DNA from 3 places in the Exiguobacterium sp. s143 genome. Region 1 is predicted to be linked to each of the others. Evidence: riboswitches for the same ligand, from Rfam matches in the RefSeq annotation. Region 1 holds a riboswitch; each other region holds the start of a gene.

The links. Region 1 has a riboswitch for lysine ahead of KNQ03_RS11665 (amino acid permease). Riboswitches for the same ligand answer to the same signal wherever they lie in the genome.
Region 2: linked by a shared signal. The riboswitch ahead of KNQ03_RS13870 (Na+/H+ antiporter NhaC family protein) and the one ahead of KNQ03_RS11665 (amino acid permease) in region 1 are both predicted to bind lysine.
Region 3: linked by a shared signal. The riboswitch ahead of KNQ03_RS15010 (aspartate kinase) and the one ahead of KNQ03_RS11665 (amino acid permease) in region 1 are both predicted to bind lysine.

Annotation. Positions count from the first base shown of each region.
Region 1 covers NZ_JACSMX010000003.1:61,064-71,888, forward strand. Annotated here, with positions in the region: gene KNQ03_RS11650 (TetR/AcrR family transcriptional regulator) at 1-246, shown strand, start outside; gene KNQ03_RS11655 (diguanylate cyclase) at 289-1,380, opposite strand; gene KNQ03_RS11660 (MarR family winged helix-turn-helix transcriptional regulator) at 1,519-1,974, opposite strand; lysine riboswitch at 2,140-2,328, shown strand; gene KNQ03_RS11665 (amino acid permease) at 2,460-3,941, shown strand; gene KNQ03_RS11670 (solute:sodium symporter family transporter) at 4,487-6,247, shown strand; gene KNQ03_RS11675 (hypothetical protein) at 6,308-6,490, shown strand; gene msrA (peptide-methionine (S)-S-oxide reductase MsrA) at 6,560-7,507, shown strand; gene KNQ03_RS11685 (DUF2252 domain-containing protein) at 7,575-8,870, shown strand; gene bcaP (branched-chain amino acid transporter BcaP) at 9,096-10,532, shown strand; gene KNQ03_RS11695 (glycerol-3-phosphate dehydrogenase/oxidase) at 10,579-10,825, opposite strand, start outside.
Region 2 covers NZ_JACSMX010000004.1:173,033-183,857, forward strand. Annotated here, with positions in the region: gene KNQ03_RS13830 (NAD(P)/FAD-dependent oxidoreductase) at 1-574, shown strand, start outside; gene KNQ03_RS13835 (DEAD/DEAH box helicase) at 596-2,032, opposite strand; gene rlmN (dual-specificity RNA methyltransferase RlmN) at 2,096-3,169, opposite strand; gene KNQ03_RS13845 (ABC transporter permease subunit) at 3,294-4,100, opposite strand; gene KNQ03_RS13850 (ABC transporter ATP-binding protein) at 4,097-4,978, opposite strand; gene KNQ03_RS13855 (class I SAM-dependent methyltransferase) at 4,990-5,649, opposite strand; gene KNQ03_RS13860 (heme oxygenase) at 5,739-6,059, shown strand; gene KNQ03_RS13865 (uracil-DNA glycosylase family protein) at 6,184-6,921, shown strand; lysine riboswitch at 7,014-7,192, shown strand; gene KNQ03_RS13870 (Na+/H+ antiporter NhaC family protein) at 7,304-8,887, shown strand; gene htpG (molecular chaperone HtpG) at 8,952-10,814, opposite strand.
Region 3 covers NZ_JACSMX010000005.1:171,696-182,520, reverse strand. Annotated here, with positions in the region: gene KNQ03_RS15030 (alanyl-tRNA editing protein) at 1-895, shown strand, start outside; gene KNQ03_RS15025 (GNAT family N-acetyltransferase) at 892-1,320, shown strand; gene KNQ03_RS15020 (argininosuccinate synthase) at 1,439-2,644, shown strand; gene argH (argininosuccinate lyase) at 2,641-4,011, shown strand; lysine riboswitch at 4,082-4,259, shown strand; gene KNQ03_RS15010 (aspartate kinase) at 4,373-5,572, shown strand; gene KNQ03_RS15005 (aspartate-semialdehyde dehydrogenase) at 5,586-6,578, shown strand; gene dapA (4-hydroxy-tetrahydrodipicolinate synthase) at 6,596-7,477, shown strand; gene dapB (4-hydroxy-tetrahydrodipicolinate reductase) at 7,474-8,220, shown strand; gene dapD (2,3,4,5-tetrahydropyridine-2,6-dicarboxylate N-acetyltransferase) at 8,207-8,914, shown strand; gene KNQ03_RS14985 (branched-chain amino acid transaminase) at 8,940-9,872, shown strand; gene alr (alanine racemase) at 9,869-10,825, shown strand, end outside.

The DNA.
Region 1 (10,825 bases):
TCCCGTTTTCTCGATACATTGAAAGATAACTATCGTCTTGTGTTTCGACCGCAAATCACAGAAGAAGCTACGTTCGTCGATCGGGACTTATTATTGAACTATGTCATTGGTGGACAGTTGGGATTGTTGATTTCTTGGTTACGAAACGGTCGACCGTATTCATCAGAGTATATGGCAGAACAATTAAGTCGGATGATCGTCTTTGGAACGGTTGAGAGTATCGGTTTTCCTAAAGAGACGGAATGAGGACGTAAAAAAGACACTTCCCTGCGGAAGTGTCCAATCAGTTTAAGCCTGTCGGAATGCGAGTTCTTTCGTATAGATCGTACTCCGATTCCGTCCGCTTTCTTTTGAATAATACAACGCTTTATCTGCCTGTTGTAATGCTTCAAGTGACGTATGCGAACCACTGGAATGTGAAATCCCAAGTGAGATCGTAATTTGTAGATCAGGTACATCTGCTGTCGGGAACAGGTTACGTGCGACCGTCAGCCGAGCTAGTTCTGCTATTTTTTGCGCTTCTTTCGCCGAAGTACTTGGTAAGATGATTAAAAATTCTTCACCACCGTACCGTCCGACGAGGTCGTCTGGACGCGTCAAGGAAGCGAGAGTCATGCCGAGTTGGCGTAACACATCATCGCCCGCATCATGACCATATGTATCATTGACATGCTTGAAGAAATCGATATCGATGAGCACAAGTGAATAGCCTTGATCGGTCGAACCGACAAGCGATAGCGAGTCATCCAGACGACGGCGATTGGCGAGCCCTGTCAAAGCATCCGTCATGGCGAGTTTCTGCTGATACTGGATGTTTTCGAAGTGACGGCGTAATTCCGTCAGTAATCGAAAGGCAACAAAGCCAGCTAATAAATTAAAGAAGACGTACGCAATCGAGATTTTAAAGAATGTCGACCAGCTGTGCGTCAAGATGTAGATGGCGGGTAACGAATAGAGAATACCGACCAACACCATAAGTTGAAAATGACGCATCGAGACATGGACGAATCGACGAATGATCCCAATCGTCGTGATGAATAAGACGATGATCAGCGTAGATAAATAAAATCCTTCCATTTGATCAACTGGTGTTAAAAAGTAACGTGTCCCGATGATCATTGCTCCTGCAACGATGGCGCTTGGGAAACCACCGAACAGCATGGCGATCGCGACGGGAACGATACGTAAATCAACACGGGCGACATCGATTTGGATCCCATTGAACATCAATAAAACCGCAATCAGACCAGAGACTGCTCCGAGTATAAGTCGAATGCTCCATTTGGAGTTCAATGAAATACGCGGTTGATTCCGAAACGGTAAGAACAAGAGAGTAATCGTTGTGAACAGTAGACAAAAGTTAATGATGAATTGATTCATGATGGACAACAAATCCTCCCAACTCCCCCAGCTAACAGATTTCCATATATATACTTCCAGTATACTCAAGTAGATAACGGTTAGACAGAGGGAAATCTTTAGACCAAAATAGAAAAAACGGTAGAAAATCTACCGTTTTTAAGAAGATGAAGTAAGGGTATCCTCATCCATCGTCTGTAAAATTTTATCAAAGACATGAATCATCGTTTCGAGCTCTTCTTCCGTCAATGTACCGAAGCGGTCTTGTAAATAGTTTTTCCGGACGATTTCGAGATCCCGAAATGCACGTTCCCCGTCCTCCGTCAAAGCGAGTACGATTGAACGACGATCTTCCGTCGAACGTGTCCGTGTGACATATCCTTGTTTATACAGCTTATCCGTCAAAGCAGTGACTTGACTCGTCGCGAGCTCAAATTGTTCCGCAAGAAGCGTCGGGCGCTGAGGACCATTTTCTGAAAGGCTTCGTAAGATGAAAAACTCACTCCGGGTCGCCGTTCCTTCAAATAGCCGGTTAAGTTCACGTCGCAGGGTACGAAGAATGACACGCATTTGTTCCTCGAGTCGATAAGTTAGCAAATCACGTTCCTGTGGCATGCAAGCAGCATCCTTTCTCTCAGTGGACTTCTACCATTTAGTGTACTAAACATATCGGATTTTTACCATCGACTACCCCAGATTCGAAAAAGGCAATTGACAATTTCGTGGCGTTTTGTGTAATATGGCGTAGTAATAACTAACTTAATTCAGTTCTCACTCAACCAGTGGGATGGAGGTTGCAGTTCTTAAGAGTACGGTTACGGATGTCGTCAAGCGACAGATGAGGTGACCTGAAAGGAAGAATTGCCGAAATCAATCATCGCTTTGAAGATGATCGATTGGGATTAGATCAAATAGGTCTAATACTGTCACAAGTCGGGTATCACCTACTTGTGGAGAGCTATCTTTCACGACGGTAGAATGAGGCGCATCCATTTTATTATGTTGCGTTCTCATCTTCCATCTGGAAGATGAGGGCGCTTTTTGTTTTTTCATTCAAAAAGTGTCCTCTCAAAAATTTATTAAAGAGAGAAGCGAACGAAATGAACAATCTAGATGTGAAACAAACAACAGATTCGACAGCAGAAGGATTAAAACGTGGATTACAAGCCCGTCATATGTCAATGATCGCCATCGGTGGAGCGATCGGAACAGGACTCTTCATTGCGTCCGGTGCTTCCGTCGCAGCAGCAGGACCAGGTGGGGCGCTCCTATCGTATGCAATCGTTGGTCTGATGGTCTACTTCCTCATGACAAGTCTTGGTGAAATGGCAGCGTATATGCCGGTCGCTGGATCCTTCTCGACCTATGGAACGAAATTCGTCGATCCATCATTCGGCTTTGCGCTCGGCTGGAACTACTGGTACAACTGGGCAGTCACGATCGCAGTCGAGCTCGTCGCAGCACAAATCGTCATGACATATTGGTTCCCGGATGTTCCTGGATTTTATTTCAGTGCCTTGTTCCTCTTACTCATGATTGGCTTGAACTACTTCTCCGTTAAGGGATTCGGGGAAGCGGAGTATTGGTTTGCGATGATTAAAGTCGTTACCGTCATCGTCTTCTTAGTCGTCGGTGTTGCGATGATTCTTGGTGTCTTTACATCAGAGCCACCGGTTGGCTTTAAAAACTTTGCACTTGGCGATGCACCGTTCGTCGGTGGGATTCCTGCCGTCATCGGTATCATTCTCGTTGCCGGATTCAGTTTTCAAGGTACAGAACTGGTCGGGATTGCCGCGGGTGAGTCGGAAGATCCGAAAAAGAATGTTCCAAAAGCAGTCAAACAAGTCTTCTGGCGCATCTTGCTTTTCTACGTCTTCGCGATTTTCGTCATCGGAATGCTCATTCCGTATACGAGTCCGAACTTGGTTTCCAATGACATTACGGACGTAGCGGTTAGTCCGTTTACGCTTGTCTTTGAAAAAGCGGGTCTTGCCTTCTCAGCAGCACTCATGAACGCCGTCATCTTGACGTCTGTTCTATCTGCCGGAAACTCAGGTATGTATGCTTCGACTCGGATGCTTTATACGCTTGCTCGCCAAGGGGATGCACCGAAGTTGTTCGCGAAAGTATCGAAAAACGGTGTACCGCGTAACGCTTTGCTCGCAACAGGAGCAATCGGTGCACTCTGTTTCTTGACGTCGATGTTTGGTGGACAAGTCTACTTGTGGTTACTCAATGCTTCGGGGATGACAGGCTTCATCGCATGGCTCGGGATTGCAATCAGTCACTATCGTTTCCGTAAAGGATTCCTTGCACAAGGTCACTCGTTGAAAGACTTACCATATGTTGCACCAGCGTTCCCGTTCGGTCCGCTGTTCGCATTCGGTCTTTGTTTCCTCGTCATCGTTGGTCAAAACTACGCAGCATTCCTTGCGGATCAAATCGATTGGGTCGGAATTGCCGCAACGTATGTTGGTATTCCATTATTCCTTGCCTTCTGGTTAGGACATAAATTCAAAAATCGAACGTCGATCGTTCGTTATGACGAGATGGACTTCCCGGAACATCCACGTCAATCATAATGTGTGAACCACCTTCTATAAATGAAGGTGATTGAGATTGAAGACAAAGTGCAATTTTTCTCTGATGAGTCTGATGAGAAAGATTGCGCTTTTTTGTTCGTTTCGAATCGTTTTTCCAGGGACAAGCATCGCTTCGCTGCAGGGTCGCTCTTGCTTGTTTTTCCCTAGGAAGCGATGTCGAGTGAACAAAACGCTTCTCTGATTCTCCTGCCGGTATAAAAAAGAATGACACGTTACACGCCACTCCTACAGGAAAAAGCGCAATTTTGTGCTTTCAGAGACAAACAAGACCCGTTTTCCTGCTCGACTGGAGCGGGAAAACTGGCTTGTGTCTCGCATGAGGAAAGGGCGTGAAAAGACGCGTCATTCTTTTTTTGAGTCAGCCCATTTTTCTGCAATCGGAACCACCTTCTAGAATGAAGGTGGTTTTTTATTCAATTAAATGAAAACGTTTTCTAAAATATAGTTTTGAAAAAGTATAAAAAAGGAATCAATGAATACATATTCAAAAATAGCAAATATGAATAAAGAATAGGGGGAGACGCATGACTACATCTGAATTATTTTTCACATTAGGTTCTGCAGCGTTTTTCATGTTGCTCGTTGCCTACATATCCTACCGATTGACGCGTGGGAAAACACAAGGCGTCGATGAATACTTCTTAGCGGGGCGTGGGCTAAGTGGCGTTTTCATTGCCGGATCGCTACTGCTGACGAATTTGTCGGCAGAACAGTTGATTGGACTAAACGGACAATCCTTCATGGGAAACATGTCGAGTATGGCGTGGGAAGTCACGGCAGGATTTGCTGCTATCATCATGGCCATCTATCTGCTCCCAAAGTTTCTCGGGCTCGGTATCTCGACGTTACCGGAATACTTAAGTCACCGGTATGACGAGACGGTTCGCCGGATGACAGTCTTACTCTTTTTGCTCGGATATATGTGCGTCACGATTCCTTCAATGCTTTATTCAGGTGGGATTGCTGTCTTGCAACTGTTCGATGTTCCAGAGCTATTTGGTCTCAGTTATACGCAGTCCCTTTGGTTAGTCGTCTGGGTCGTCGGGATCATCGGAGCGATTTATGCGATTTTTGGTGGTCTACGTGCGGTGGCTGTCTCGGATACTTTGAACGGGATCGGGCTTGTCTTCGTCGGATTCCTAGTTCCGGTGCTTGGCTTTATTGCACTAGGTGACGGGAATTTACTTCAAGGGATGAAGACGATTGCGACTGTGCAACCGGAAAAGCTGAACGCAATCGGAAGCTCAACCGATGCCGTTCCGTTCTTCTCGATTTTCACGGGTATCCTATTTGCGAACTTATTTTATTGGTCACTCAATCAATATGTCATTCAACGTGTGCTCGGGGCAAAAGATTTGAAGGAAGGACAGAAGGGCGTCCTCATGACAGGGTTCTTGAAGTTATTAGTTCCAATCTTCATGCTGATTCCTGGGATCATTGCCTATCACTTGTATGGGAACACACTAACAAGCGGTGATTTATCATATCCTCGACTCATTACGGAGTTACTGCCGGTCTCGCTGATGGGATTTTTCTTGGCTGTCTTACTCGGAGCCGTCTTTAGTTCGTTTAACTCGTTGCTAAATAGTATTGCGACACTTTTCGTCCTCGATATCTATCAGCCGGTGTTTGCGAAAGAGGCGAGTGATGAACATTTGATTCGTGTCAGTAAATGGTTCGGAACGATTGTTGCCTTAATCTCTTTCATCATCGCACCATTCTTGATGTACGCGCCGGACGGCTTATGGAGTTTGATCCGGCAATTCACAGGATTTTTCAACATTCCGATTCTCGTCATCGTATTAATGGGGATTTTCATGAAACGAATTCCGGCAATTGCGGCGAAAATCGTCATCGTCTTTCACGTGTTCGCGTATTACTTATTCGTCTTCGGTTTCAAACAACTGCTCGGCTGGGATCATGGCATTAGCTATATTCATGGGTACGGTATTCTACTCGTGATTGAAGTGCTGTTCATGGTATTCATGGGATATCGTTATCCGGTCGTCCAGTCAAGAAAGGTCAATCGACGACAGTCTGTCGAGCTCACTCCATGGAAGTTCGCGATTCCGGTCTCAATCTTATTATGCACATCCATCATTTGGACGTACGTTCTGTTTTCAAAAATCGGACTGGCTTCTACAGCAGGAATCGTATCGATTTGGTTCTGGCCGGTTACGTTAGGACTTGTCATTGCAACGATCGTATTATGGCGTGTGTCGCTAAACGCTTGGGAAGCGAAGTACCGGACCTATCTCGAAGAAGAGTACCGTCAAGCCGAATAATCCTCTCGCAGAAGACATGACATATCGGGTAAGATGAAAGAAAAACAGGAGGCGATCTTCGTGAATTACTGGTACCACTTCAAGCGTGCCTTCTTACCGATCGCATTATTGCTTGTGACGCTTGCCTTGTACCAAATGATTTATCGTTTGAATAACATCTGGTATTCGCTCGGAGGACTTCTTCTTGTCTTTGCGGCGATTTACTTCGTCATGCGTCGTCTAAAAGCGAACCCAGAGGATTGAATGAGCAGGAAAGTCGAGTCCATTCTCTGAACGAGGTAAAATAGACACATACAGAGGAGGGGAAGATAGATGGCAAAAGCAATATTTGCAGGTGGTTGTTTCTGGTGCATGGTCAAGCCATTCCATAAATATGATGGGGTAGAGCAGGTCATTTCAGGATATACCGGTGGTCATACAGAGAACCCGACTTATAAAGAGGTCTGTTCGGAAACGACAGGTCACTTGGAGGCGGTTGAAGTCACGTACGATCCGTCCGTTATTACGTACGAAGAATTACTCGATATCTTCTGGCGTCAAATCGATCCGACAGATGGCGGAGGTCAATTCAATGACCGTGGTGAATCGTACCAACCGGCTATCTTTTATGTCGATGAAGCACAACGTGAAGCAGCTGAACGTTCGAAAGCAGCGCTTGACGCATCAGGACGCTTCTCGCGTCCAGTCGCGGTAGAGATTCGTCCAGAAAAGCCGTTTTGGCCAGCCGAAGAATATCACCAAGATTATTATAAAAAGAATCCGTTCCGTTATCAGATGTATAGTGTCGGCTCAGGTCGGGCGAAATTCATCAAGGAAGCGTGGAAGGATCACGGTAAGGAAAAAGAACTGAAAGAGCGTCTGACACCAATTCAGTATAAAGTCACACAAGAGAATGGGACAGAACCCGCTTTCCGTAACGAATACTGGGATGAAGAACGTCCAGGTCTGTATGTCGACATCGTCGATGGCACACCACTCTTCACATCAAAAGATAAGTTCCAGTCGAACTGTGGTTGGCCGAGCTTTGCTAAACCGATCTCAGAAGACAAGATGGAAGTCGAACTCGACACGAGTCACGGGATGACGCGGACGGAAGTGCGTTCTGCGAATGCGGATAGTCACCTCGGTCATATCTTCGATGATGGTCCGACAGAACTTGGTGGTCTTCGCTATTGTATCAACTCAGCAGCGTTACGATTTATTCCGCTTGAAGAGCTTGATTCGGCAGGATATGGGGAATATAAAAAACATTTCGAGTAACACGTAAGGAGCAGTCAAACGATTTCGTTTTGACTGCTCTTTTTTCAAATGGAAGGGAGAGAATTGAATGTTTCGACCCGTGTATGAAGAGATTCGACAAATGACGATTGCGAAGGTACTTGATTTCTACGATCACGAAATCCGTCAGCTCGATGAGCAAGCACGTCAGGAAAAGTACGACAAGATGAGCTTGAGTCCGTTTCGCTTTTTCCGTGGGAGTTCGCATCTGTTTTATTATGACGTGACGCGAATCCCCCTTGGTTTTGATACGCCTCGCGATAAACCGACCTGGATTCAGGGAGATCTTCATTTTGAGAATTTCGGTGTCCATGGCAATGCGAAGGGAGAGATCATCTACGACGTCAATGACTTTGATGAAGGATACTTAGGATCTTATTTATATGATTTGATTCGCATGGCGGTCTCCGTCCGGTTATTCGCTGAAGAGGCAGGGTACGACCCGACTCCTGCGATTCGTAATTATGTCCTGGAATACTTACACGATTTAAAAAAGTACGCTCTTGGAAAAGATCCGAGTGATGTTTGTTTTACGCGAGAAAATACAAAAGGACCAATCAAAAAGTTGATCAAAAAAGCAGAAAAGAAACGTGAGGAATTAATGGGAGAGCGGACGGAACTGGTGGATGGCGTGAGACGTTTTTGTACATTACCAGATATGGCAGCGATAGATGATCCGACGCGAATGGCGATTGAGTCTGCTTGGTCCTCCTATATCGAGACGATTGACGCAGAGGATCGTCGTGACGAAGCGTTCTATACAATCAAGGATATCGTCCGGAAACTAGACAGTGGAACGGCATCGATTGGTCTTGAGCGCTATTACATCCTAATTGAGGGGGAGGGAGAGGAAGAGGATTTGATTCTAGAGATGAAACAAGCTCAAACTTCTGTTCCTTCATTGTTCCTTCCCGTCTATCGTCCTGAAGCAGAAACGGTTCATCAAGGACGCCGGATCATTACGTCTCAAAAAGCGATGCAGGCACACGAAGATCCATATCTTGGTTATTTGACGATTGGTCAAAAGGAATATTATGTACGTGAGCGTTCACCGTATAAGAAAAAGCTAAAAGCAAAGCATATCAAAAGTCAGGATGATCTCGAGAATGTCTTATGCATTCAAGGTCAAATTACCGCCAAAGTGCATGCACGGGCGGATCAGGATGCCGGGATTAAAGAAAAAATTTTAACGCATCATGCCGACGTTGAAATCATCCAAGCCATCGGTATTTCAGACACTGCTTTCTTAGAACAAATCGAGCGTTGGTCAGAAGCCTATGTGACACGAACAAAGCTGGATTACCAAGTGTTTTTGGAGTGGGTGAAGACCCGAAAAACAAATTAAAAACCTAACAAACTGAGACTTGTCAGATGGGTGTGTAACATGTGTTACACATCCATCTTTTTTGTACGGATTTTTTTGTTTAACGAATGAAAGCGTTCAACAAAATAGAAATAGGTATAATGACCTATATCAATTTATCAGAAAACTTCGTAAATTTTTGATTAAGTTCTTACGGACAACTCGCTCCGTAGGATGAATCATAACAGGTACAGGGGGAAAGACATCATGAGTTTGACGCGGAAAAAAGATGTTTCCGCTATGATTGCTGCAAGTAAACGAAACAGTGGACTTGCTCGAAATCTTGGCGCGATGGATTTAACGTTTTTAGGAATTGGCGCCATCATCGGAACCGGAATCTTCGTTTTGACAGGAACAGGAGCATTGACTGCAGGACCAGGACTTATCGTATCATTCATTCTATCTGCCATCGCCTGTGGTCTAGCTGCTCTTGCTTACGCTGAATTCGCATCAACGATTCCGGTCAGTGGATCCGTCTATACGTACACGTACGCAACGATGGGAGAGATCTTCGCTTGGATCATCGGTTGGAACTTGATCCTCGAATATGGACTCGCCTCCAGTGCCGTTGCAGCCGGTTGGTCTGGGTACTTCCAGTCCTTACTTGCAGGATTCAACATCCATGTGCCAACAGCCTTATCAGCAGCTCCTGGAGCAGTCGAAGGAGCCAAGACATACTTCAACCTTCCAGCATTCTTAATCCTCTTTGCCATTACGGCATTGTTGTCGATGGGAATCAAGGAAACGAAACGTGTCAACAACATCATGGTCGTCATCAAGGTCGCAGTCGTCATTCTCTTCATCGTTGTTGGTGTCGGCTACGTTGAGCCATCGAACTGGACACCGTTCACACCATTTGGTTGGGGAGGCGTCTTCTCAGGTGCCGCAATCGTCTTCTTCGCGTACATCGGCTTTGATGCCGTCACATCAGCAGCTGAAGAAGTCCGCGATCCGCAAAAAAACTTGCCACGCGGGATCATCGGTTCACTTGCTGTTTGTACAGTCCTTTACGTCATCGTCGCAGCCATCATGACGGGTATCGTACCGTACCAACAGTTCGCTGGTGTCGATCATCCAGTCTCACTTGCGATTCAAATGGCCGGTCAAAGCTGGGTAGCTGGATTCATCGATCTCGGTGCGATCCTCGGGATCACAACAGTCATTCTCGTCATGACTTACGGAATGGTGCGTCTTGCATTCGCCATCTCGCGTGACGGAATGTTCCCGAAAGTGTTCTCTGAAGTGCATCCGAAGTACCAAACACCATTCAAGGCGACTTGGATGATCGGACTGGGTAGCTCACTCGTTGCTGGATTCGTTCCGCTCGATGTCATCGCAAACCTCGTCAACATGGGTACACTCGCAGCATTCGTCTTGATCTCTGTCGCTGTCTTGATTCTTCGTAAGACACAGCCCGATCTCCCGCGTGCGTTCAAATGTCCAGGTATGCCATATGTGCCGATCGCAGCAATCGCTGCATGTCTTTTCTTGATGTTCAACTTGAAACTCGAGACATGGATTGCTTTTGGAATCTGGCTTGCTATTGGTTTAGTCCTTTACTTTACGTTTGCACGTAAGAGTTCGAATTTACACCCAGGCAACATGCCGGCAGCGGAACTCGCTGCTTCGAAAGAAGAACAGTAACATACAAGAAGACCCGGTCGCCTGAAGGCGATCGGGTCTTCTGATGTTATGAAAGTGGAACAGGTCCTTTGACGCGGACCGCATCAAATTCACGACGAATGCTTTCATTGGCTCTCGCTTCATCTTCTGCCGACCAGCCGAGTTCGCTACGCATCAAGGCGAGAACACCATCTGCGTACTGTTCAGCGTGAGGGAAATCAAAGAAGACGGCCGAGGCACGACGGTTCAAGAAGTCGCCGGGTTGCATGACGAGCTCAGCTTCTAATCCATATAGAAGGGCGCCGAACCAGTGT
Region 2 (10,825 bases), on a different contig from region 1:
GATCATCCGCAAATATCAAGAAGGACTCGTCATGCCGGACGGTCAAAATGTCCACGAGACAGCAGACGGCTCGACGAATCTGAACTTTACACTATTTCTCCCGCGTTATTTTTCGACGCTAGCGAAAGCGAATGCGTATGCCACGCGCATCATTGGCGGAATCAACCAAGGTGGTGATCGCATTCTCGTTCAGCGACTCAGTGATTTCCGAGCATCGCGAGCGACGACACACGATCAATTGAGTCGTAACACCATTGTCCCTTCCCTAACCGCGTCCCCCGGTAATTTGCATGCAGAAGTACCTGCAGAAGACATGCTTGTCTTAGAAGGGTTTTTAGAGCGCCTTGAGCAACTCCTTGAAGTGGAACTTCCGGGAGATACGTTGCTTTACGGATTAGATGGCAAGTTTTACGCACCGATGCTTGAGACGTCAGAGACGTTTGAGACGACATGTCCCGGTGTCTATGCGATCGGGGATTGTTCCGGTGCCACACACTCGCTTGCCCAGGCAGCCGCTAGCGGACTCCATCTTGGGCATGCCTTGACGCAAAACAGCCGATCCCTCTTCGCTTAAGCGGAGAATGACCGGCTTGTCTTATTTCTTGAATGCTTCGTACACTTTCAATTGTTTCCCTTTGACCTTCGTCGTCTTCATCGCCCGGAGGACAAGCGGACCTTTCCCATTGAGGATATCGACATACGTCAACGTATCCTGAATCGAGATGATACCGATATCGTCTGCTGTGACGCCTTCAATCTTCGCAATCGTTCCAACGAAGTCGACGGCACGGAGTTTTTTCTTTTTCCCGCCGTTAAAGAACAATTTCATGATGTCCGCATCAAGCTGCTCCGTTTTCGAAGAACGCGTATCTTCCGTCGCCATCTTCTCCTCGAATGCATCCGCTGTTCGCATCAAGTCCTTTTCCGTCGGTGCTTGGCGACGTGTCAGTTTCCCGTGATACTGCTCGATTTCCTTCAGGCGACGTTCGTCTGCCGGCGTGACGAGGCTGATTGCTTGTCCTGCTGCTCCTGCACGCCCCGTCCGACCGGTCCGGTGAACGTAGCTTTCTCGTTCGACAGGGAGATCATACTGGATGACGTGCGTGATGTTCTCGATATCGATCCCACGTGCCGCGACATCTGTTGCGACAAGAATTCGGAACTTCCCGGCACGGAAGGCTTTCATCGCATCGAGTCGATCGTCTTGTTCCATTCCACCGTGAATTGCTTCAACCGGGTAGTCATGGGCGCGGAGACCATTCGCGACGAAATCGACGTGTTCTTTCGTCCGACAGAAGATCATGCAGCGATCCGGGTTTTCAGCGACGAGAACATCTTTCAAAATCGCGAATTTCGTCTTATCCGTTACCGGAATATAACTATGCGTAATCGTCGAGACGACGGTCTCACCCGCTTCGATTCGTTTTGGTGCATCCATGTAGCGGTTGCTCAACTGTTCGATATCATCAGGGAAGGTCGCCGAGAACAACAGTGTCATCCGCTCTTTTGGTAACTCGGACAAGATGGCATCGACTTGATCGAGGAAGCCCATGTTCAGCATTTCATCCGCTTCATCTAAAACGACGTAACGGACTTTCTCAAGTGATAACGTGCCCCGCTCGATATGATCGCGTACACGCCCTGGTGTTCCGACGACGACGTGTGTCTTTTGTTTGAGCTCCGTGACTTGCCCGCGGAACGGTTGCTTGCCGAAGACCGCTGTCGCTTTGATCCGCTTATAACGTCCGATATTCATGATATCTTCTTTGACCTGTAAGGCAAGCTCACGTGTTGGCGTCAAGACTAAGACTTGTGGTTTATTTTCTTCCCACTCGACGAGTTCACACAGTGGAATCGCAAACGATGCCGTCTTTCCACTCCCCGTCCGTGATTTGACGATGACATCTTTTCCAGATAGTACGACCGGAATGACCGATTGCTGGACTTCGGTTGGTGTCGTGTAGCCAAGTTGCTCGATTGAATCGAGAATCGGTGTGCTTAAGTTAAAATCATTGAATCGTGTACGTGTCATAGAATGTCCTCATTTCTTATCGTAAAAAAAGCTTCCCACCGAAACGATGAGAAGCCCAACGAATTATTTGGATGCTACTTTATCTTTTTTGATTTGCTTACTACGTAATTGACCACATGCCGCATCGATGTCTGTTCCGTGCTCGAGACGAACACCACAGTTCAAGCCGTTCTTTTTCAACGTATCGTAGAACGTCGTGATATCTTCAGACGTACTGCGCTGATATTGACCGTGCTCATCGACCGGGTTGTACGGAATCAAGTTGACATACGTTAAGTGACGTTTGTCTTCGAACAGTTTTGCGAGTTCGACTGCGTGTTCCTTTTGGTCGTTGACGCCACGAAGCAAGATGTACTCGATCGTGATTTTACGGTTCGTCGTTTGAACGTAATAATCGATTGCTGGCATCAATTTCTCAAGCGGGATCGCCCGGTTGATTTTCATGATTTGCGTACGCAATTCATTGTTTGGTGCGTGAAGCGAGATCGCTAAGTTGACTTGGAGTTTCAAGTCAGCGAACTTGTAGATCTTGTCTGCCAAACCACTTGTTGAAACCGTGATGTGACGCGCACCGATTGCAAGACCATTGTGGTCCTTGATGACGTTTAAGAAGTCGACCATGTTGTCGAAGTTATCGAACGGTTCACCGATACCCATGACGACGACGTGGCTGACACGTTCTTCGTTACCGACTGCATCGAGGTGATGTTGGACGTTCATGATTTGCTCAACGATTTCGCCTGCTGACAAGTCGCGGCTCTTCTTGATCAGACCACTTGCACAGAAGCTACAGCCGATATTACAGCCGACCTGTGTCGTAACACAGACAGAAAGACCGTACTTATGACGCATCAGAACTGTTTCAATCAAGTTACCATCATATAATTTGAAAAGGAACTTGATTGTTCCGTCTGCTGATTCTTGCTTGACCGCTTCTGTCATCGAGTCAATCGTAAAACTCTGATCTAACAACTCAAGGCAATCCTTGTTGACATTCGTCATTTCCGCGAAAGTCGTGACACGTTTACGGTAGAGCCAATCCCATACTTGTTTGGCACGGAATGGTTTGTGCCCTTGATTCGATAACCATTCTGTCATCTGCTCAAGCGTTAATCCATAAATGGATGGTTTATTCATTTCGAAAGACCTCATTTCTTTTTCCAGAACTACAACATTCCTTTATCTTAGTAAAAATCAGCGCGTGACGCAACGTTCAAATCCTAAATGTTCACTTTCTGTAAAGTTTTTGCGCCACTTTCGATCAAATCGACAGACTCCGACGTCCGAATTGAACGACTGCTCCAGTCAAGAACACGAGACAGAGGACAAGTAAAAGAATGGAATGAAGAAGAAAATGATTCGTTCCTTCTAATAATTGCGTCGTGTTAAACAAGGAGAAGACGGATAGATAACGGAGCCACTCCGTCTTGTCACTTAGCTCCGACAGAATCGTCAAGACGATCGATAGGACAAGCACACTACCGGCAAGCGAAAAAGCACGACGTTCTTCGTCAAATAACGTCGCAACGAATAACGTAAAGGCACCGATCGCCAAGAGTAACAATAGCGCATTGAGCTGAATCTGCCATAAGATGACGTCATTGATCGAAATATCTGTCATCCACCAGTCGGATACCATCAAGACGAGTCCATTCAGTCCTACGAGAACCATACTTGCGATACCCATGACGATCGCGACAGCAAACGTATACGCATTCCGGGTGATCGGGGCTGCGAGATAGACGATCAGCTCTCCGTTGTCGATCGGTCGCGCAACGAGGCGCGCTGCTAATGAGAGCAAGAATAGACTCGCAATGACTTGAAAGATCAGTCCATAATAGTTCCCTCCGAGCAGATCCAGTACATTATCGAATCCCGTCACCTTATCGTATTGAAATGCTTTCAAGACTTCCGGAGGTAACGCTTCTAGTTTTGCTTCTAGTAAACCAGTCTTCATCATCGATGGATAAAGCAACGCAAGCATCAATAAGTAGAGACTCGTTCCAATCGCATAAGCAAGCACGGGCTTTCTGACCTGCTTGAATAAAGAGCGGATCAGCAATATCACGACGATTCCTCCTCTCCATAATAATGCAAGAAGACCTGTTCTAAATCATCTGCTGACGGACGAATCAGTCGCACATCATACTGAGTTAAATAAGCGATCGCCTGATTCAAGCTCAGCGTCTCGTCCGTTTGAAAACTGACTTCCAGCCGCTTCGGTTCAACACCGACTTGCATCGCGAACTGTGCTGCCTCCACCTCAGTTCGGAAGACGATCGTGTACGTCTTTCGACTCGATCGAACCAACTCATGAATATCCGATTCGACGATGATGCGCCCTGCTTTGATTAAAGCCGCTCGATCGCACGATTTTTCCATCTCCGGAAAGTGGTGTGAACTCATCAGAATCGCTTTTCCAGCATGCTTCTCCTGTTCGATCCACTCTAAAAAACGCTCTTGCATCAAAGGATCGAGTCCACTGGTCGGCTCATCAAGTAGATAGACGGGTGCATCCTTCATGAAGCAACCGACAAGTGCCAGTTTTTGCTTCATCCCTTTTGACATCTTGCGGATTTTCGTCTTCGTCTCAAAGGGAAATCGTTTCAACAACAGTTGTCGCCGTGCCGGGTCACTACTATGCAGTCGTTGCATCAAATCGAGCATGTCTGCTCCTGTCATGTCTCCAGGTAAACTAATCTCCCCCGGCAAGTAACCGACCAACTGCTTCACTTCTTTACTTTGCTTCCAGCAATCAAAACCACCGATCGTCGCCTTTCCACCATCCGCAGCCAATAGTCCCATTAAATGTCGTAGTGTCGTTGATTTTCCAGATCCGTTTGGTCCGATGAAACCGAATATCGTACCCGGATCAACTGTAAAACTGACATCGAATATTCCACGCCCCGGTGCAAACTCTTTCGTGACATGCTCCAAACGGATCATCGTCCGACCTCCTATCTTTTATTTCTTTCCTCACTGTATTCATACCCGTTTTGAAGCAATTTGTTCGGATCAAAGCGATAGATGACGAACCGCTCGTCATGATTTTTTTCATAGAGGTCTCGTAATCGAATCTCATCGATTTGCTCGAATACGGTATGGCGCTCCAAGTACTCCCGGTATTCATCGGTCGGGTAATACAAGATGAGATCAACTGAACGCGGGGAACGTTCGACCGAACTTAAAATGTGATCGATCACTTTCATGAAAATTTGTGAAGAGAATGGATTAAAGAAATAAAACTTATTCGCCTCATCCGGAATGGTATACTGCTCGGCATACGTCTGTTCGAATCGCAAACTTCCGGAACGCCGCTTCCGTCGACTTTGGTAGTTCGCCATATTCCGAAGTGCGTCCTCGTAAAATTGTCCGTTCATCTCGATTCCGATGACGGAACAATCGAATCGGTCGTGTAAGTAAAAGTTCAAACGCCCTTTCCCACACCCGAAATCAATGACCGTGTCCTGTTTTTGAAACAAATACGTTTCGCATAATTCGTCTAGTGCCGCATAAGGCGTTGGTTCATATCGATTGTAGTGACTAAACACACCATAAAGATGTTGCATCTCAATGGTCTCGATTCGTAATCGTTGATCGTATTCCTGTTCATTCATTGTCGTTTGTTCCTTCTTTCCGGCATTCTTGCCTTCATCGTACTATACTGAAGAAGTACGTTACTCGTTTTTTGAAAGGGGATTTTATGATGATCGTCGTTACGAACCGGATTAAAGTCAAAAAAGGGATGGCTGCAGCTCTCGCTCCTCGTTTTACGCGTCCAAGTGGACTTGATACGATGGACGGATTCATCCGCGTCGAGGTCTTATTGACGCAAAACATCGAAGAACACGATGAAATGAACGTCAACATGTACTGGGAAGATATGAAGAGTTTTCAAGCGTGGCGGGAAAGTGACGATTTCAAAGCGTCACATAGTCGACCTGCGAGTAGTGAGGCAGGAGAATCGCCAATGCTCGGCAGCGAGATTCTGACTTATGAAGTCGCTTCGGTCAAAGAACGCGCATGATGCACGAAAAGGACTCGTATCGAGTCCTTTTTTATATACCTATATACAAATAGTGAAAGGGTCGAATTGTCACAAATGGTATTATTTGTTATCATAGTGCCATTACAGAGAGAGAGGGTCCTTCATGAATTCATTAACTATATTTGAACAAGCCATTCGTAGCTTACCTGACGATCGTACGTTACGACGTGATGAATTATGGACGGACGATTTTTTATTGCAACAGGAGAACGAGCTGACCGTCTATTACTCTCCGATTGGCGAATATGTCAATACTGAAGCAAAAGTCGTCATCATCGGGATCACACCAGGTTTTGAACAGATGCGAATCGCTTTCGAAGAAGCGACGGATGCCCTCCATCATGGTGTTTCATTAGAAGAGACGGCACGCCTCGTCAAATATACAGCAAGCTTTGCCGGAACGATGCGACGTAACCTCGTCCAGATGCTCGATACACTTGAACTTCCAGCATTGCTCGGAATCGAGACGACGGCTAGCTTATTTCATCAACATCAGAAATTATTGCATCCAACGTCACTGTTAAAGCAACCCGTCTTTTATCGCGAAAAGAATTACTCGGGTCATCAACCGAAGATCAATCGTAGCCCTTTATTAAGGCACTACGCGGAAGAACACTTCGTCGCTGAGATCAATCAGTTACAAAAACCAGCGTTATTAATTCCACTCGGTCGGGTCGTCGAGACGCAAGTCCGTGGATTGATTCATGATGGACGAATCGAACAGCATCAGCTTCTTTCCGGATTCCCCCACCCATCTGGCGCGAACGGTCATCGAAAAAAACAATTCGAGGAAAACCAAGCCTATTTGATGAAACAGCTCATTCAACATTTTGCTGAATAAACAACTTTATCTTAAATTATCAGAATATATGGTTGAATCGCTTCTGAAATACATGATAAAGTGTCCATAAGAACAGAATATGACTATTCTATCGATGAGGTAGAGGCGCGATTTCAATCAGTACTTGGTCCGAGGATGACAACGAAGACGACTGCAGGAAAGGTGACATCGCCGAAATGACAGTATGTGTCGAGCATATCGTCGTTGGTCGATTCGGGAAACACCCGATCGATTGCCATACATAACAATTGTATGGAGCGCTCCAATTCGGCTAAGAAAGACGCATCCAGCGAGGGTGTCGGCTTTGTTGCCGGTGCCCTTGCTTTTTTTGTGCCGCGGGGTCTCATCTTTAAGCCATTTATTAAAGAGGAGGATATTTTTCATGGTCAACTATTCAGATTCCATCATTGCCCTTGTACCTGCTTTACTAGCTATCTTATTAGCCATCTTTACCCGAAAGGTCGTTCTTTCGTTAGGTGTCGGTATTCTCGTCGGTGCCCTGTTACTTCACCGTTTTAACCCGATCGATACGGTAACCTATCTCGGCAAGAACATCTTCAGCCTCTTTTGGGCAGACGGTGCCTTGAACGAGTGGAACGTCTTATTGCTTGTCTTCTTGTTATTGCTCGGCGTCCTTTCCACGCTCATTCAGACATCAGGTGGCGCTCGTGCCTTCGGTGAATGGGCTTCTACTCACGTCAAGACAGCGCGTGGTGCACGCTTAGTTGCCTTCGGACTCGGTATCTTGATTTTCATCGATGATTACTTCAACAGTCTCGCTGTCGGCAACGTCAGTCGTCCGTTAACGGATCGCCGTGGTGTCTCACGTGCAAAGCTTGCCTATTTGATTGACTCAACAGCTGCGCCTGTTTGTGTCATCAGTCCGCTTTCGAGTTGGGGCGCATTCATCATCTCCATCATCGCCGGTATCTTAACGACGCACTCGATTACGGATTACTCAGCGTTTAGTGCTTTCATGATGATCGTTCCAATGAACTTCTATGCGATTTTCGCGTTACTTTTAACACTTTACATCGCTTATTCTGGCGTCTCTGTCGGACCGATGAAACAGCATGAACGCCGTGCCGCGAATGGTGAACTTTTTGATGCGTCAAAAGGAACACCGATGGGGATGGCAAAAGAGGTCAACGAACATACGAACGGAAAAGTCCGGGATCTCGTCGTTCCGATCGTCGTTCTTGTCATTGCTACAATCAGTGCGTTACTCGGGACAGGTGCTCAGGCACTTGCAGCCGACAATCGCCCGTTTACTTTAATTGGAGCATTTGAGGCAACAGACGTCACACGTTCACTCGTCGCAGGTGTCGTCATCAGTTTAATCGTCGCTTTCCTGATGCTGATCGGACGAAAAATTCCGGGCCGCGATTACCGTGCAAGCATCGTTGCTGGTATGCGTTCGATGTGGCCAGCAGTCGTGATTCTGTTATTCGCTTGGACGATCATTGCTGTCATCGGTGATATGAAAACCGGTGATTATCTCGCGAGCTTCGTTAGCAACTCGATTTCTGCGTCGTACTTGCCGTTCTTGTTATTCTTGATTGCCGGCTTGATGGCATTCTCGACAGGAACAAGTTGGGGTACATTCGGGATCATGTTGCCAATCGGTGCGGATCTCGTCATGGCTGTCGATGCCTCACTCTTGTTACCGACACTTGCTGCTGTTCTTGCTGGATCTGTCTTCGGTGACCATTGTTCACCGATTTCCGATACGACAATCTTAAGTTCGACAGGGGCTGGATCCCATCATATCGATCACGTTACGACACAGTTACCGTATGCGCTAGTCGGTGCCGTCACTGCGGCAGTCGGTTATTTAGTCATCGGTTTCACGGAGTCTTCGGTATTCGGTTTCATCGGAGCTCTTGTCACATTCGTACTCTTCGTCGTCGTCTTGAACGTTCTCTCGAAAAAAGGCGAAACCGCTTCGGATTTACAAACGGATTGATGAAACACTTTATGAAAAAGGCATTGGATGCGCGCATCCAATGCCTTTTTTATATCTATTCGTTTCACACCATCAATAAACACACATCATTCGCGAACGCTACCGGATCCTCAAGTGGAAGCCCTTCGACAAGTAATGCTTGTTGATACATCAGTTTGGTATAGCGCTCGAATTTTGAACGATCGTTTTGATACGCCGTTTCAAGAGACTCGAACACTGCGTGTGACGGATTCAATTCAAGAATCTTGACCGCTTCTACCCCTTCATTATTCGGCATCGCCTTCAGAATTTTCTCCATCTCGATTGAGACAGCGCCGTCCGTCGCAAAGCAGACAGGATGCGATTTTAGACGTGTTGAGGCTTTGACTTCCTTGACTTGCCCACTTAGCACTTCCTGCATGGCTTGGAACATCTCTGCTTGTGCGTCCGTCGTCTCCGCTTCCTCCGCTTCAATCCCTAAATCGCTGCTCGTGACCGACTTGAACGTCTTCTCGTTGTACGTCACGAGCATCTGGATCGCGAACTCATCGATCTCTTCCGTGAAGTACAAGATATCATACCCTTTATCACGGACGAGCTCGGATTGTGGTAATTTATCCAGACGATTCGTACTCTCACCAGCGGCGTAGTAGATATGTGCCTGATCTTCCGGCATCGCTGCGACGTATTCTGCGAGTGTGATCAACTTCTTCTCCTTAGCTGAGTAGAAGAGGACGAGGTCCTGCACCTGTTCTTTGTGCATGCCGTAATCATTATACATACCGAACTTCAGCTGGCGTCCGAACGCTTGATAGAACGTTTCGTACTTCGTGCGATCCTCGCGCAGGAGGGCTTCGAGTTGTGTCTTGATCTTACTTTGGATATTTTTCGCGATCAATTTCAATTGACGATCGTGCTGCAGTAACTCGCGCGAGATATTGAGCGATAAGTCTTCCGAGTCGACCATCCCTTTGACGAAACTGAAGTGATCCGGCAACAAGTCGCTGCATTTTTCCATGATCAAGACACCGTTGGCATAGAGTTCAAGACCCTTTTCAAATTCCTTCGAATAATAATCGTACGGTGCCTGCTCTGGAATGAATAAGATCGATTGATAACGAACAGCGCCGTCGACACTGATATGAATGTGTTTCGCTGGTGTGTCGAAACCATAACGCTTCTCTTGGTAGAAGTTCGTATAGTCTTCGTCTGTCAGTTCCCGTTTGTTCTTCCGCCAGATCGGCACCATGCTGTTGATCGTCTTGACGACTTCGACCTCTTCCGTCTCGTCACTGCCTTCGATCGGCTGACGTTCGAGTTCCTTCATCTCGATCGGATAACGGATGAAATCCGAGTATTTTTTGATGATGCTACGTAGACGATATGTCTCGAGGTATTCGTCATACGATTCTTCTTCCTCGTTCGCCTTGATGTGGAGTGTAATCTCCGTTCCGACGGTTTCCTTGTCGACTTCCTCGATCGTATAACCTTCGACACCACGCGATTCCCATTTATAAGCGACTGCACTGCCGAACGGTTTCGTAACGACGGTGACGACGTCTGCGACCATGAATGCAGAATAGAATCCGACACCGAATTGTCCGATGATATCATGACCATCTTGTGCTTCATTCTCTGCTTTGAAGGCAAGCGATCCACTCTTCGCGATCGTACCGAGATTCTCTTCTAGTTCTTCCTTCGTCATTCCGATTCCCGTATCACGAATGATGAGTTGACGCGCTTCTTTATTTGGTTCGATTGTAATTTTGTAGTGTTCCTTTTCGAACGAAATCGTCTCGTCCGTCAATGCTTTGTAGTACATCTTATCCATGGCGTCACTTGCATTCGAGATCAATTCGCGCAGGAAAATCTCCTTATGCGTATAGATGGAATGAATCATCATCTCCAGCAATCGTTTTGATTCCGCCTTAAATTGTTTCGTTTCCATGCTCATTCTGC
Region 3 (10,825 bases), on a different contig from region 1:
GATCGATCATGCGGCGCAGCATACGGCACAACATGTCATCTCTGCAATCCTACAAGATGAATCAAATATCAAGACACTCAGTTTTCGGACGGGAAGTGAGGTCTCGACGCTTGATATCGAGACATCTGAATGGACAACTATGCAACAAGAACAGCTGGATCGACGATTACGACATGTGATTGAACAAGGATTACCGATCACGGCGACAGAGTATGACGAGGCGGAAGCGCTACGCTTACCATTACGAAAAACACCACAAGTTGAAGGACGAATTCGTGTCGTTCAAATCGGCACACTCGATTATAGTGCCTGTGGCGGGACGCATCTTGATTCGACGGCACAGCTCGAGTCGATTCTCTTTACCGGAGTCGAGCGGATTCGTGGAAATATTCGTCTGTCCTATGTCGCGAAGGAACGGGCATACCAACTCGTTCAGGCAGAACGACGAGCCTTACGGGAAGCGGCGCAAGCCTTGTCGGTCAAACCAGTTCAAATGCTAGAAGCCGTCCAAGCGTTACAAGAAGAGCAGAAACGCTTAACGAAACAGGTCGAACACGCCCAGGAACAACTCGCAACGTTCACACTCGCTCACGCTTTAGAACAACAAGAAGGCATTCTTGTGTTTGAACATCTGGATGAAGAAATCAAAATATCCGAGCAACTTGCTAAAGCGATTCAAGAAGCGGGACGCGTCGGCGTCGTCTGGAATGCGACGACGAACAAGTTACTGATGAGTAGTCCAGGTGAACCCCATCTCGGGAAGTTCGCTAAAGCACATGTCCAAACATTTAACGGGCGAGGCGGAGGAAGTGCGGTTCAGGCACAGGCACAATTTACGAATCGGGATGATGCGATGGCATATGTCGATCGATTACGGGAGGAATATCAGTCATGACAGTCATTCAAGTACGTACAGCAGAACAACATCAAGCCGTCCGGATGATCCGGGAGCGTGTCTTCGTCGAGGAACAAGGCGTACCACGCCATCTTGAATACGATACACACGATGAGACAGCGATTCATCTGCTTGTCCTCGATGAAAAGAGTCGACCGGTCGCAACGGGACGTACCCGCCCATATGACGACCAAAGGATGAAGGTAGAACGTGTAGCAACGCTAGCGACAGCACGAGGAAAAGGATACGGTGGTGAGTTGATGCAGGCGATGGAGCGTGTCGCACGGCGTGAAGGGAAACAACTTCTGACACTCGGTGCACAAGTTCAAGCCATCCCGTTTTATCAAGGACTCGGGTATACGATCGTCTCCGATGAATTCGATGATGCGGGCATCCCACACCGGACGATGGAGAAAAAAATGTAAGTCATTTTGAAAGAAATCCTGCAAAAAGGGTTTCTTTTTTTTGTTTTCTATGTATATATATAATTCATAATGAATTTTTATACATACAGATGAATTTAAAACCAGGAGGTAATTATACATGTCGAAACAAAAATTGATCTTAGCGTACTCTGGGGGACTTGATACATCGGTAGCCATCAAATGGTTGAGCAAGGACTATGACGTCATTGCCTTATGCATGGATGTCGGAGAAGGAAAAGATTTATCCGTCATTAAAGAAAAAGCACTCCTCGTCGGTGCGATCGAATCGATCGTCCTCGATGTTAAAGAAGAATTCGCACAAGACTTCGTCTTGCCAGCACTTCAATATGGCGCGCATTACGAAAATGCCTATCCGTTGATTTCAGCGCTTTCGCGTCCGTTGATCGCAGAAAAGCTCGTCGAAGTCGCGCATCAACATGGTGCAACAGCGGTTGCTCACGGATGTACCGGAAAAGGGAACGACCAAGTCCGGTTCGAAGTTTCGGTCGCAGCACTTGATCCATCACTCGAAGTCATCGCACCGGTTCGGGAATGGAAATGGTCACGGGAAGAAGAGATCGCCTATGCGAAAGAAAACAACGTGCCGATCCCGATCAACCTCGACAGCCCATACTCAATCGACATGAACCTCTGGGGACGGAGTAACGAGTGTGGCGTCCTAGAAAACCCTTGGACAGAGCCACCACAAGACGCTTACGCGTTAACAGTAGCGCCAGAAGACGCACCGGATCAGGCAGAAGAAGTCATCATTGGCTTTGAAGCAGGTGTTCCGGTCTCGATCAACGGAACGACATATCCACTGGCGAAACTGATCACGGAACTGAACATCATCGCTGGTGCACATGGGGTCGGACGGATCGACCACGTCGAGAACCGTCTCGTCGGTATCAAATCGCGGGAAGTCTATGAGTGCCCAGGAGCAACGGTTTTACTCAAAGCTCACGCTGCACTCGAGACGATTACATTGACGAAGGACGTCGCGCATTTCAAACCACTACTCAGCAAACAATACGCAGAAACGATCTATAACGGTCTCTTCCATGCACCATTGACAAAAGGCTTGAAAGCATTCCTGACGGCGACACAACAGGACGTCACAGGAGAAGTTCGCGTTAAACTGTTCAAAGGAAACGCAACCGTGACAGGTCGTCAGTCCGCTGTCTCACTCTACGATGAGAAACTTGCGACGTATACGAAAGAAGACGCGTTCGATCATGAAGCAGCAAAAGGCTTCATCAAATTACACGGACTTGCCGTTTCGACTCATGCGAGCGTACATCGTCAAGCGGGTGTAACGAAATGACCAAACTCTGGGGTGGACGTTTTACGGAAAGTGCTTCCGCTCAAGCGGAAGCCTTCGGAGCATCGATCACGTTCGATCAAAAATTAGCGAGCGTCGATTTAAAAGGCAGTCTCGCACACGCGCAGATGCTATTTGAACAAGGGATCCTCGCTCAAGACGAGTGGACACAAATCGAGCAAGGACTGAAGCAACTGGAAACGACGTTAGCGGATCATGTGTATACGCTAGCAGATGAAGACATTCATATGAATCTCGAGCGTCTATTGACGGAACAGATTGGTCCGGTTGCAGGAAAACTGCATACGGCACGGAGCCGAAATGACCAGGTCGCAACGGATTTACATCTATGGATGGAACAACATGTTGAAGCGTTGACGACGGCATTACGCGAGCTCCAATCGGTTATCACGGAACAAGCTGAGCAACATATCGAGACGGTCATGCCAGGTTATACGCATTTGCAACGGGCACAACCGATCTCGCTTGCGCATCACTTGCTCGCTTATTTCTGGATGTTCGAACGTGATGTCGAACGGTTGACGGATAATCAAAAGCGGATCCGGAAATCACCGCTCGGGGCAGGCGCGCTCGCAGGGACGACATTCCCAATCGATCGTTTCCGTTCTGCCGAGTTGCTCGGTTTTGAGTCAATCTATCCGAACAGTCTCGACGCTGTCTCCGACCGCGATTTCGTCATCGAATACCTCGGGATCGCCTCGACCGTCATGATGCATCTCTCGCGTTTTTGTGAAGAAATCATCATCTGGGCATCGCAAGAATTTGGCTTCATCGAGTTGTCTGATGCCTTCTCGACAGGGTCGAGCATGATGCCACAGAAGAAAAATCCTGATTTCGCTGAATTGATTCGTGGGAAAACGGGGCGCGTCTACGGCAATCTGATGGGCTTCTTGACGACGATGAAGGCATTACCACTCGCTTACAACAAAGACATGCAAGAGGATAAGGAAGGGGTCTTCGATACAGCAGATACCGTTCTCCAATCCGTTCAAATCTTCACCGGAATGATTGAATCTGCGACGTTTAAGACCGAAGCGCTGAAGAAGGCGACAATGCAAGACTTCTCGAATGCAACGGAACTCGCCGACTACCTTGTAACGAAAGGCATACCGTTCCGGGAAGCGCATGAAATCGTCGGCAAAGCCGTCCTTTACTGTGTGCAGAACGGTTGTTTCCTGAAGGATTTGAACCTCGAGACGTATCAAACGTTCCATCCTGATATCACAGAAGACGTCTATCCGCTCCTCGATCCGGTTCAAGCAGTAGCACGCCGGACTAGCTACGGCGGGACAGGGTTTGCTGCCGTGTCGGAGCAACTCGAACTCGCGAAACAGCATCTTGCGAATTGACGAATTTTGAAAAAAAACAGTCAAATGACTGGATTTAACAAAAGATGTCTGCTATAACTGTAACTAACAACCGACAGATAGAGGCGCGGATGACATGAGTAGCATCATTCTTGAAGGCAAGCATGCCGAATGATGTGAAAGGGGAAGTCCGCCGAAGTGAACGAGAAGATGCTTCTTCTTGTTTGCTGGTACAACGGTTAAGATCCGTTGTACTGCCGAAACCGATGTTTCGGAGCGCTATCTTACGTAAAAGAACGAATGACTTTGTCTTCGTTTGTCCGATCGTGATAACGACGGGCCGTAGGAACGCTCCTACCGGCCCGTCGTTTTTTTTCTGTATCGGGACAAAGGAGATAGGATTGTGACAACTGTACTTAAATTTGGTGGAAGCTCGGTTGCGACTGTCGAACAGATTCAGTCTATTGCGAATTATTTGAAGAGTCGCGCAGCCGAAGGTGAAAAACTCGTCGTCGTCGTTTCGGCGATGGGCAAGATGACAGATTCTTTGATTGCTCAGGCGCAAGCCATCACAGATCGCCCCGAGCGCCGAGAACTCGATCGTCTGCTTGCCATCGGAGAAGAACAGACGATTTCATTACTCAGCATCGCCCTCAACTCACTCGGCGTCAAAGCGTTATCGCAAACAGGCGCTCAAGCGGGAATCAGTACGATGGGATTGCATACGAAAAGTAAGATCAAACAGATTGATGGAAATCTATTACGACAAAAACTCGAAACGTACGATGTCGTCATCGTCGCCGGATTCCAAGGTGTCAACGAACTCGGTGATGTCACGACGCTTGGACGGGGTGGGTCGGATACAACGGCAGTTGCCCTTGCGGCAGTCCTTGATAAACGGTGCGAAATCTATACCGATGTCGACGGTGTCTATACAGCTGATCCGCGAATCCATGCTGCTGCTCAACCGATTCCGCACATCTCATATGATGAGATGATGGAGATGAGCGCCCTCGGGTCGAAGGTCATGGAAATGCGGAGTGTCGAACTAGGAAAAAAATACGGCGTACACATCTTCGTCGGGAAAACACTTGAATCGAAAAGGGGAACATGGATCATGGAAGCGACGGAAACAATGGAACAAAAAGCGGTGACGAGTGTCAGTGTGACGAAGAACGTCTTGACGGTATCAATCAAACACGTACCGCAAACGAACGCAGCAGTAGCCGATATCTTCGAACTGTTATCCAATCGCCACGTCAACATCGACATGATCAGTCAAACGACGTTCGACAGTGACATCTTCTTATCGTTCTCATGTCCACTCGATGAGGAAGAGTTCCTCGATGAAGCATTGAAAGACATCATGGATCGCTTCACGACAGTCAAGGTCGACCGCCACAATCAACACGCGAAATTATCTGTCGTCGGCATCGGGATGCGGGATGCAACAGGTGTCGCTTCGAAGTTGTTCGCAATCTTCCGAGCGGAGAACATTCCGTTCTATCAAGTTACGACTTCAGAAATCAGCATCTCATACACGATTGCACAAGCAGATATTGAACGGACGGTTGCAGCGATTGCAAACGCGTTCGAGTTATAAGGAGGAAAACAGGATGTATCATGTAGCAGTCATTGGAGCAACCGGCGCCGTCGGTCAAAAAATGTTACAAGTACTAGCCGAACTGGACTTCCCGGTCAGCCGCCTGTCCGCTTACGCTTCTGCTCGTTCAGCAGGGAACACGGTACAGTTCAAGGAAGAAGCCATTACGATCCAAGCACTGACACCAAGTATCACGGAAGACGAGATTGACGTCGCGTTGTTCGCGGCGGGCGGAACGATCAGTGAACAATATGCCCCGTTACTAGCTGAAAACGGAACACTCGTCGTTGATAATTCAAGTGCTTTCCGGATGCAGGAGACGATTCCGCTTGTCGTGCCAGAAGTCAATCCACAAGCGATTCAAGCGACGGACCGCTTGATCGCAAATCCGAACTGTTCGACGATTCAATCCGTCGTCGCCTTAGCACCGCTCCAGTCACTGGGATTCGAGCGTGTCAACTATACGACGTATCAGGCCGTATCCGGTTCTGGTCAAAAAGGAATAGAGGATCTGGCACGTGGAGCACGCGGAGAAGAGCCCGTCAATTATCCGCATCCGATTCACGATAACATCTTGCCACATATCGATGTGTTCCTTGAGAACGGCTATACGAAAGAAGAGCAGAAGATGATTGACGAAACACGGAAAATCTTCAATCTTCCAGCACTACCAGTCAGTGCGACATGTGTGCGTGTTCCAGTCACGAATTCTCACTCGGTTGCGATCAACGTCACGTTTACGCAGCCGACGACGGTTGCAGCGATCCGTGAAGCACTTGAAGGCGCACCGGGCGTCGTCCTCATCGATGATGTCGCGAATACGCGTTATCCGATGCCACTCGATGCAAGTGGTACGGACGACGTCTACGTCGGTCGGATTCGACAAGATGATAGTCTCGCGAACACGTTCCATCTCTGGTGTGTAGCCGACAACATTCGAAAAGGTGCCGCCTCGAATGCCGTACAAGTCGCACGCCAAGCAATCGAACAGTCGATTCATTCATAAAAAAGGAGGAGTTCTTCATGTTCAAAGGAGCAGGTACAGCGCTCGTCACACCATTTAATGAAGCAGGCGAGTTGGATCTACACGTATTCGAACGCTTGATCGAGCAACAACTCGCAGCAGGAATTCAGGCGCTTGTCGTCGGAGGAACGACAGGAGAAGGATCGACACTGACGAACACGGAATTCGAACAACTACTGACGACTGCCGTTCAAATCACGGCAGGACGAGTACCAGTCATTGCCGGAACGGGTTCGAACAACACGGCAGCAACAATCGAGAAGACGTTACTCGCAGAGCGCCTCGGTGCGGACGCAGCGATGCTCGTCACACCGTACTACAATAAAACATCGCAAGCGGGTCTCGTCGCACATTTCACGGCGGTCGCTGATGCAACCGAATTACCAATCATGCTGTACAACGTTCCATCGCGGACAGGAGTTGCGATCGCAGTCGAAACAGCAGTGACGTTAGCACGTCATCCACGAATCCAAGCGTTTAAGGAGGCGAGTGGAGACGTCAGCTTCATGGGTGAACTGATGGCGGCGATTCCGGAAGATTTCGCGGTCTTCTGTGGAAATGATGATCAAATCCTGCCGTACATGGCATGGGGGGCACAAGGCGTCATCTCAGTTCTTTCGAACCCGTACCCAGCAGAGACACAAGCACTTGCTGAGGCGTTACTCGCACAAGATCTCGTCACAGCTCGCCGGATTCAGGCAGACTTGTTACCGGTCATCGGTGCCTTGTTCAGTGACGTTAATCCGATTCCAGTCAAAGCATCGCTTGAAGAACTTGGCTTTGCTGTCGGTGCGCCGCGCTTGCCGCTCGTCCGTCAATCGGAAGCGGGACATGCCCACTTACTCGAAACGATGCGGGCTTACAAAGGAGTGGTTCGATGAAACTCGCGTTACACGGTTATGGGGCGACAGGACAATACGTCGTCGAACTCGCACCACAAAGTGTCGTGGCGATCGTTGACCGGACGAAGTCATCCGATACGATCGCTTCATATGCCGAGCTAACAGAGATGTCAGAAACGGTCGATGCGATCATCGACTTCTCGCATCCGAGTTTGCTACCTGATCTGCTCGCATACGGGCTGGCGACAAAAACACCACTCGTTATCGCAACGACTGGTTTTTCTGAGGCGGAACTGGCATCGATTAAGGACGCCGCAAAAGAAATTCCGATCTTCCAGTCGTACAACATGTCGTACGGTATCGCGATGGTGCAGCAACTGCTGAAGACACTTGTGCCACTAGCAGGAGCGTATGACATCGAATTGCTCGAGAAACATCATAACCAAAAAGTCGATGCGCCAAGCGGAACGGCTGAGTTGTTATTGCAAACGATTCAGACGGCACGTGACGTCACACCGGTATATGACCGGTCACAGACGCGGCAAAAGCGGGAGACGAACGAGATCGGGATGCACGCGATGCGCGGTGGAACGATCTTCGGAGAACACGAAGTCTTATTCGCAGGTGTCGACGAATTGATTGAAATCAAACATACAGCGCTATCGAAAAAAGTATTTGCTTCTGGTGCGATCAAAGCAGCTGAGGCACTCATTCAAAAAACAGCGGGACTCTATACATTAGAGACGCTCTACACACAGGAGGATTCACATGTTACTCACTGATGCTTACGAAATTGCTAAATTCATTAAAGATGCTAAAAAACAAACACCGGTAAAACTTTACGTCAACGGCGATTTGGCGGGCTTGACGATCGAAGGCGCTACAGCATTCGGATCAGATGAATCAAAGATTTTCTTCGCGGATGCAGGACTTGCGGCTACTTTCTTAGAAAAGTATTCAGATCGCATCACGGATGTTCACGTGGAGTATGACCGTCGCAACAGTGCGGTACCAATGCTTGATACACGTCACTTGAATGCGCGCATCGAACCAGGTTCATGGATTCGTGATCATGTCGTCATCGGTGACAACGCAGTCGTCATGATGGGTGCCATCATCAATATCGGTGCATCAATCGGAGATGGTACAATGATTGATATGAACGCTGTCGTCGGTGCACGTGGGACGATCGGGAAAAACGTTCATGTCGGCGCAGGTGCCGTGGTCGCGGGTGTCCTCGAACCACCTTCAAAAACACCTGTCATCATTGAAGACGGTGTCTTGATTGGTGCAAATGCAGTCATTCTTGAAGGCGTCAAAGTCGGCAAAGATGCCGTCGTCGCTGCTGGTAGTGTCGTCACAGAAGACGTACCTGCTGGAAGCGTCGTTGCTGGAACACCTGCACGTGTCATCAAACAGAAAGATGCGAAAACAGAAGAGAAGACGCAATTGGTGGATGATTTACGTTCACTCTGATTGACGTCGAAGAGGAGGAAAACACATGGCAGTGGATACACAGTATGGAGAAGCAATTTGGTTAGATGGAGTCTTTCATGATCCGAAAGATGCGAACACGAGCGTCATGTCACATGCGATTCACTACGGTAGTGGATTCTTTGAAGGAATTCGTGCATACGCGACACCGGACGGACCGGCGATTTTCCAATTGAAGGAACATATCGAGCGTCTCTTCCGCAGTTGTGCGTACTACCACGTCACGATTCCGTATACTGTCGACGAACTTGTTCAAGCAACGATCGATTTAGTTGCGAAAAACGGATTTGAATCGTGTTATATCCGTCCATTCGTGTTCCTCGGTACGCCATGGCAAGCATTGATGGCGAAAGATACGACGGTTCATGTCGGCATCTCTTGCTGGGAGCTTGGGGAATACTTCGATAAAGGTGCTGGCATCCGTGCCAAAGTCGCATCATACCGCCGCGTCTCATCAACGATGATGCCGATGCAAGCGAAAGCGGCTGCGAACTATATGAACTCACAACTCTTAAAAGGTGAAGCGATCCGTGATGGATTTGATGAAGCAATCGCGCTCGACATGAACGGAAACGTTAGTGAAGCGAGTGTTGCGAATCTTTTCCTTCTTAAAAACGGAACGATTCATACACCGTCACTTGATTGTTCAGTACTCGACGGTATCACACGCCAAGTCATCATCCGTTTGGCACAAGATCAAGGCTATCCTGTCGTCGAACGTCATATCGGACGCGATGAGCTGTATGTCGCAGATGAGATCTTCTTAACAGGAACAGCTGCTGAAATCACGAGTGTCGGTGAAATCGATCATATCTCGATCAACGGCGGAACACGGAACGTCGCAGATGAGTTGCTCGATCTTTATCGTCAAGCCGTCACAGGTCAATTACCGCAATACGCGGATTGGTTGACGTACGTGACACCTGCTGTCGCAGAATGACGACGCGTACACTCGTCACGATCGATCGGAAGGCGGTGCGACAGAATGTCGCATCGGTCTTCGCTCGGTCACGTAAACGTATTTTTGCCGTGGTCAAGAACAATGCGTATAACTTAGGTATGCTCGAGATGGTCGAGACGCTGATGGCATCTGATGTGCATCACTTTGCTGTCGCTGAGTTGTATGAAGCCATTGAAATCAAAACGAATTTTCCAGACAGTTATGTACTGGTGATGAATCCGACGGAGGATTTTGAAACAGCACGACGTTTCGGAATCGCACTCGGTGTCTCATCGCTAGAATGGCTCGCCCTAAACAGTAAACAGCTGCAGGGAATCGAGTTACATTTGAAGATCAACGTCGGGATGAATCGTTTTGGTGTCAGTTCGCTTCAAGAGGCGGAAGCTGTCCTTGCGCTTGCGCAAGCAGATTCGCTTGATTTAACAGGTTTATATACACACTTTCCACTTGCCGATGAACCGGATGCGGATCACGATGGACAAGTCGAACGTTTCGTCGCCATTGCCGATGTGTTACGAAAGCGCCATACGTTTACGTATATGCACTCGGAAAACAGTGCGACGATCGTCAAACACGATCCGCGTCTCGCATTTTGTAACTATGTCCGCCCTGGCATCTTCTTATTCGGCTATTCACCGATTGAAAAGATGGACTGGCTCGTTCCTTCGCTACGGATGACGACGGAGGTCGTTGAAATTCGCGAAATTGGACCGGGTGAGCATGTGGGATACGGGACGAACTTTACGAGTACAGAACCGATGCGGATTGCTATCTTACCCGTCGGATATGGAGACGGTGTAGTCCGTGGGCGTGCCGCGTTGCCTGTTCATATTAAAGAAAAACCTTATCCGGTCATCAATAAATTATTCATGAGTCATACGTTCGTCGCTGTCGATGGGACGATTGAGGTCGGAGACGAGGTCGTGCTATAC